2 regions of the Pseudarthrobacter quantipunctorum genome follow, and region 2 is predicted to be linked to the other one. Evidence: riboswitches for the same ligand, from Rfam matches in the RefSeq annotation. Region 2 holds a riboswitch; the other holds the start of a gene.
The links. A riboswitch is a leader RNA that binds a small molecule or an ion and turns the genes downstream of it on or off. The one in region 2 is predicted to bind cyclic di-AMP.
Positions count from the first base shown of each region.

Region 1: it holds a riboswitch for cyclic di-AMP, as region 2 does, so the genes downstream of both, WHH00_RS15360 (hypothetical protein) here and WHH00_RS14800 (M23 family metallopeptidase) in region 2, are expected to answer to the same signal.

Region 1 is NZ_CP148033.1:3,392,975-3,396,502, forward strand. Features, by position in the region: gene WHH00_RS15350 (response regulator transcription factor) at 95-835, shown strand; gene WHH00_RS15355 (ATP-binding protein) at 843-2,372, shown strand; cyclic di-AMP (ydaO/yuaA leader) riboswitch at 2,469-2,630, shown strand; gene WHH00_RS15360 (hypothetical protein) at 2,636-3,349, shown strand; gene WHH00_RS15365 (glyoxalase superfamily protein) at 3,346-3,528, opposite strand, start outside.
Region 2 is NZ_CP148033.1:3,263,235-3,266,762, reverse strand. Features, by position in the region: gene WHH00_RS14805 (metal-dependent transcriptional regulator) at 1-679, shown strand, start outside; cyclic di-AMP (ydaO/yuaA leader) riboswitch at 786-1,027, shown strand; gene WHH00_RS14800 (M23 family metallopeptidase) at 1,038-1,862, shown strand; cyclic di-AMP (ydaO/yuaA leader) riboswitch at 1,999-2,172, shown strand; gene WHH00_RS14795 (C40 family peptidase) at 2,243-2,938, shown strand; gene WHH00_RS14790 (NlpC/P60 family protein) at 3,097-3,528, shown strand, end outside.

The DNA of each region.
Region 1 (3,528 bases), 130 kb from region 2:
ATTTTTCGCGGACCCAGCTCGCTAGGCTGGGATTCACAGCTTGCGCACAGGAACGCCAAAGCCGGGCTTTAGCCAACGATCGGAGAGTTGTCCCATGGCCACCTCGCACTCCATGACCAACAACCTCCCACAGCTCACCCACCCGGACGGCTCCCCCATCAGGGCTCTGGTGGTGGATGACGAGCCCAGCCTTTCCGAGCTCATGAGCATGGGCCTACGCATGGCGGGCTGGTCCGTGGCGATCGCCGCTGACGGTCCGGAAGCCGTGAAAGTGGCCAAGGACTTCCGCCCCGACGTGCTGGTCCTGGATGTCATGATTCCCGGTTTCGACGGCGTCGAGGTCCTGAACCGGATCCGCGCTTTTGCGCCTGAGGTTCCCGCACTGTTCCTCACCGCCAAGGATGCGGTCCAGGACAGGATCGTTGGCCTCGCGGCCGGCGGTGACGACTACGTCACCAAGCCATTCAGCATGGAAGAGGTCCTGCTCCGCCTGCACCGTCTGGTCCAGCGGTCCGGTGTGGCCGCCATGGACACCGCTGAGCTGGTTGTTGGAGACCTGGTCCTCAACGTGGACACCCGTGAGGTGACCCGTGCAGGCGAGGAGCTCCAGTTGACGGCAACCCAGTTCGAGCTGCTCCGATACCTGATGGAAAACCCCAAGCGCGTCATCAGCAAAGCGCAGATCCTGGACCGGGTCTGGAACTACGACTTCGGCGGCCAGGCCAACATCGTGGAGCTCTACATCTCCTACCTCCGCAAAAAGGTGGATGCCGTCCACCCGCCCATGATCCATACCGTGCGTGGCGCCGGGTACGTCATCAAGCCGGCGGAGTAGGAACGCCATGGCGTCCCGGCACCTGACGGCGGCACCGCAGCCCCGGAGCTGGCTGAAGCCCGGCACGTGGCACCTGCGGACCCGACTGATCCTCCTGGCCATGACGCTGTTGATTGCCATCTGCGGGGCTGTGGGCGTGGCGAGTTACGCCTCGATGGACGCGTTCCTCACCCGGCAGCTGGACGAACAGCTGGGCCAGGCCGCAGACCGTTCCAACAATCCTGGCCGCCCTCCCTCGGGCGGCTTCAACGGCAGGGATCCCCTGGATGCCCGCGGCCAGAGCGTTGGAACCCTCAACGCGCGCATCCTCAACGGCCAGGTCAGCGGCGGCGGATTCCTCACCTCCAACACCACGCGCTCCCAGCTGTCCACGGACGACAAACAGGTCCTGCTGGCTCTGGACGCAGACGCCCAACCTGTCAACAGGGCACTCTCCAACGGCGACTACCGGCTGCTCGCCGTCAAGACCAGCTTTGGTGACGTCCTGGTAACAGGACTCCCCCTGGCCGCCAAGGATAGTACGCTGGCGTCCCTGGTGTGGACCTTCGTCTTCGTCTCCCTGGGCGGCCTGCTGCTTGTCGGATTGGTGGGAACTGTCCTGATCCGCCGCACCATGAAACCCCTCGAGCAGCTTTCCGAGGTTGCCACCCGCGTCTCCAGGCTGCCCTTGGATGCCGGCGAGGTGGCGCTTGCCGTGCGCGTGCCGCCGTCGAACTCCAATCCCGGTACGGAGGTTGGAAGCGTGGGCCATGCCCTGAACCTCATGCTGGACAACGTGGCCAACGCGCTGCAGGCGCGGCAGAAGAGTGAAACCAAGGTCCGGCAGTTTGTGGCCGACGCTTCCCATGAGCTCCGCACGCCGCTGACCGCCATCCGCGGGTACACCGAACTGATGCGGATGACGGAAAACTTCACTCCGGACGGGGAGAAGTCGCTGGCGAGGGTTCAAAGCCAGTCCCAGCGGATGACCGCTCTGGTGGAGGACCTGCTGCTGCTGGCGCGCCTTGATGAGGGCCAGCCCTTGAAGCTCAGCGAGGTGGACCTGAACCAGCTGGTGGTGGAAGGCGTCAGCGACGAAAAGGTCATGGCGCCCGGCCATACCTGGCGGCTGGAGCTTCCCGACGAACCAGTCGTGGTGAACGGCGACCCGTCCCAGCTGCGGCAGGTGCTGATGAACCTGCTGTCCAACGCCCGCAAGCACACACCGCCGGGAACCACGGTGGTCACCGGGGTCGGGAAGACGGCGGAGGGCGCCGCGGTGGTGACGGTAACGGACGACGGCGGCGGCATTCCACCCGAGTTCCTGGACCAGGTTTTCGCGCGGTTCGCCCGCGCAGACGCGGCCCGGGCAGGCACCGCCGGCGGACCGGGCGCACCTGCCGCTGAAGGAACCAGCGGCCTGGGCCTCTCAATCGTCGAATCCATTGTCGAGGCCCATGGGGGCAAGGTCACGGTGACATCACAGCCTGGCCGCACCCAGTTTGCCCTGCAACTCCCCCTCCCGCAGCGGATGCCGCAAGGCGGCGCGCCGTCGTAGTGATCCCTGTTACCAAAATGTGACTTAAGGCCTCAACTCCTGTACCGTCGATTGGGTGCGGTTCCCGTTCGGGCCGCATATCCGGATGACGCCAAGCTCTGCCGCTTCCCGGATTCCGCTTGAGCATAGGCAGAGGCGGGGGACCCAGAAGTCCCGGGCACGCAATTGCCCTTGGGGTTAAGCCACTGCGTGATTTTCCGTGTGGCCGGATGCCCTCATCCGAACCCGACAGCTAACTCCGCAGGTGTGAGAGGCGATCCATCATGTCTAAGTTCCTTACTAAAGCACGCCCGAAACCAGGCCACGACGCCCGTGCACCGCGCACGCCAGGCAAAATTCCTTCCTTCGGCCAGCGCGCCGCCATCCTCGCAACGTCCTGCGCCCTCCTTGTCGGCGTTGGGGCAGCAGGCCAGGCCACCGACACCGCAGTGCAGGTTCAAGCCACAGAAACGCAGGCCGTTGAGGCCCAGTCGAAGCTGAGCATCGAGAAGAGCGAAATCCAGGAAAACCCTGCTCCGGCGCCTGCAGCAGAGCCCATCAACGTTGTCCCGCAGGCGGCCGAGCCGGCCCCGGCTCCCGCCGCTGAGCCCGCACCGGCACCCGCCCCGGAGCCTGAACCCGCGCCGGCACCTGCCCCCGCTCCCGAGCCGGCACCGGTCGCCGCCGTCAACGACCCCGCGGGTGCCCAGGCCTACGCTGCCGGCCAGTTGGCCTCCTACGGCTGGGCCCCTGACCAGATGCAGTGCCTGCAGACCCTGTGGACCAAGGAATCAGACTGGACCACCACGGCCACCAACCCGAGCAGCGGCGCCTACGGCATTGTGCAGTCCCTGCCGGCCGAGAAGATGGCCAGCGCCGGCGCCGACTACCTCACCAATTACCGTACGCAGATCAACTGGGGCCTGAACTACATCCAGGAGCGCTACCAGTCCCCGTGTGGAGCACTGAACTTCCACTACGCCAACAACTGGTACTAAACAGAAGCGGCTTCGCCCTGGCGGTCCGGTACGTCCCTGCCGGGGATGTACTGGACCGCCCAGCGGTTGCCGTCAGGATCGGCGAAGTACACAAAGTGGCCCCAGTCCTGCACGTCCACGTCACTGACGTCCACCCCGTTGGCCTTGAGCTGCCGGTGCGCAGCCTGGATGTCAGAGAC
Region 2 (3,528 bases):
CACTACGGAGATGTACCTTCGGACCATCTTGGAGCTTGAGGAAGAGAACATTGTTGCCCTCCGCGCCCGGATCGCCGAACGCCTTCGCCACTCAGGACCTACGGTCTCCCAGACCATCGGCAGGATGGAGCGGGATGGCCTGGTGGTTGTCTCCGGCGACCGGCACCTGGAGCTGACGGAAACCGGCCGGAAACGCGCTACCGAAGTGATGCGCAAGCACCGGCTCGCGGAGCGGCTGCTGGCAGACGTTATCGGGCTGGACTGGGCTTACGTCCATGACGAAGCCTGCCGATGGGAGCACGTTATGAGCGAACGCGTGGAGCGGCGCATCTACGAACTGCTTGACCACCCGACGGAGTCCCCGTACGGAAACCCCATCCCGGGCCTGGCCGCCCTCGGGGGCCAGGCATCCGCAGGCTTCGCTGACGGGGCCATCAGCCTGCTTGAAGCAATGAAGTCCTATGGCCCGGCGTCGGAAGTGACCGTCAGCCGGCTGGCTGAGCCGATCCAGGTGGAGCCCGAGCTGCTGGTCCAGCTGGACGAGGGCGGAATCCGTCCGGGAGCCGCAGTCTCGCTGGAGCGGGTGGGGGACTACATTTCAGTCCGGGTGCCCGGCATCGAAGGTGCGCTGGAGCTGCCGCCGGAGGTGGCGGCCCACGTGTTCGTCGCCATCCGTTAATTCTGGCGCTGTACCCGCCGGGAGTGGATTGGCCAAAGATAACGGAATTGTTACTTTGGGACTTCTGGCCCTATAGTTAAACCCAAGCGTAGATACTAAAGCGTTACCTGATCCGGAGCCGAGCTCTGCCAGCGGATCAGGTGCACGAGTCATTACTGGCAGAGGCGGGGGAACCACAACTGGCAGACGGGGGACTGCCTTGGGGTGAAGTCCGTCAGCAGCAAGCCTCTTCCAGCGAAGGATCCTTCCGGGGATATCTCTGTGCCGAGCTTGCTTAGGCGGACCGGGTCTTTGAACTCTCTGACCCGAATCCGACAGCTAACTTCGCAGGCTTTCCAGAGAGGAACCCTTCTTGTCCATAGAGACCCCCAAGGGGCGCCGCCGCGCGGCGTCTCCCGTTTCAACGCCGCGCGTTGTCGAGGTCGTCACCACGGAACGCCCCCGCGATCCGCACCGTGATGCGCGCCGCCGTCGAGGACCCTTCCGGCAGATCACCGAATTCGCCGCCGCCAGCGGGATCGGCCAGAAGGCGGGAATCGCACTTGCCGCCACCGGCCTGGTGTTGACCGTCACCGTTCCGGCAACAAGCCCCGTCATGGCAACCGACAACGCAAGCGGCGTTACTCCGGTGGCAGCGTCAGCAGTTACCCCGCAGCCGCAGGTATCCGCCGAGGCCGGCGCCCAGATCGACTTCAGCCGCTCTGCCGTGGTGACCCAAGCGGACCCTGATGGCAAGCTGAAGCAGTTGCTCAGCGCCCAGTCCGCAGGTTCGGTGTCCCGTGCAGCCTCGGCCGGAAGCCTCGGGGCCCCGCTGGCCGCGCTCTCCACAGCCTCCCCGTTCGGTTACCGGGTCAGCCCCATCACCGGCGGCGCCGGTGACTTCCACCGCGGCCAGGACTACGTGGCCCAGTGCGGCACCTCGGTCCTGGCGGCTGCCACCGGCACCGTGACGTTCGTGGGCTGGCACCAGTACGGCGGTGGAAACCGCGTTGTCGTGGACCACGGCAACGGCCTGGAAACCACGTACAACCACCTCTCGTCCTTCAGCGTCACCGAGGGCCAGACGGTCTCCCGGGGCGATGTCCTGGCCCTCAGCGGAACCACGGGCGCTTCCACCGGCTGCCACCTCCACTTCGAGGTCCAGGTCAACGGTGAAGTCGTCGATCCCACGGGCTGGCTCTAGTCAAATGATGGTTTGCTATCGAATCATCGTGACCCGCCGTGACCTGAATGTGACATTCAACGAAAACTGCTGTACCGTCTAACTCGCGTCAACTTTTCCGAAGTTGACGCTCTTGTGCGGATTGCCTAGCTCTGCCACCGCTCAAGGTCCGTTCGCATTTCATCGTCTGGCAGGGGCGGGGGAACCAATTTTGGTCTTTGCTTAAGCGAAGGCCTTGGGGTTAAGTCGCAAAGCTTCCTTGGAAGACGCGCGGCCGGGTGACTCCCATCCGAATCCGACAGCTCACCTCGCAGGCATTGGGAGAGGCTACCTTCGTGTCTTCACGCCATCATTCTGCGCGCCACCGTGCGCAAACGGTTCGTACCAACCCCTTGGACACCGTGTCCAAGGCTGTTAGTGCCAATGCCGGGACAGTAGGTCGCCAGGCTGCGGTTATCGCAGCTGCTTCCGGTCTCATCCTCAGCATGGGCCTGCCTGCCAACGCCGCGGACACCACCGCCGGCGTTTCCGCTTCCACCGAGTCCGGGTCGGCCCAGTCCGCCCTGGCAGTGACTGCAGCACCCACCGCCACCGTCTCCTTCGAGCGCCCCGTGGTGAAGACCACCGCCGCACCGAAGCCGGCCCCGGTGCGGGCGCAGTCCACCGATTCCGAGGACCGCGCTGCCGCCGCTACCCGGACGGCCTCCACCGCAACGGCTCCCGAAGCTGCAGCGGAGAAGCTGGCCGAGACGGTTTCCTCGGCCTCCACCTCCGGCATTGCCGCACTCGCATACACCGGCATCGGCCGTCCCTACGTCTGGGGAGGCACCACTCCCAACGGCTGGGATTGCTCCGGATTCACCCAGTGGGTCTACGCCCAGGCCGGCATCAGCATCCCGCGCGTCAACGCCTGGACGGCAATGACGCCCACCTCCACTCCGCAGCCGGGCGACCTGGTCATGCAGAACGGTGGCGCGCACGTGGGCATCTACGTGGGCAACGGCATGATGATTAGCGCGCTCAACCCCTCCCAGGGCACGCTCCTCCACTCGGTAGCCGCCACCGGAAGCTCCGCCTTCTTCACGATCAACAAATAGTTCTTGGGCCTTCGGGCCCAAGAGCTATTTCTTTGCTCCATCACGCTTTCCACACACACCACATCCCCGTTCGGGGCCTGCCGGCGTACCCCCAAGATGCCGGCACGCCCAGACCCTTGGTGCCCACAACGGCCTGAGGAAAACGAAAGAGAGAACTGATGACTACTCGTGCCACCGCACGGCATCGCGCCGAAGTCACCAAGACCAACTCAATCGCTGTTATTGCCAAGGCTGTTGGCGGCAACGCCGGTGGCATGGGCCGCCAGGCAGCGGTTATCGCCGCCGCTTCCGGCCTGGTGCTGACCAGCGGCATCGCTGCAAACGCAGCTGACTCCAGCGTCCAGCGCGACTCCGCCCCCGCGTCCACCCTGGAAGTAGAGTCCTCCGTCGAGGCGCCGATCTCCGCTGCCTCCACCATCGCCATCACCTTCGAAAAGCCGGCCGTCACCACCACGCCCGCGCCTGTTGTCGTTGTCGAAGAAGAGCCCGCTCCTGTTGAGGTCGAGGAAGCCGAGCCGGCTCCCGCCGTCGCCCAGCCTGCTGCGGCCCCTAAGGTCACCGCCAAGGTAACCACCGCCTCCGCACCCGCT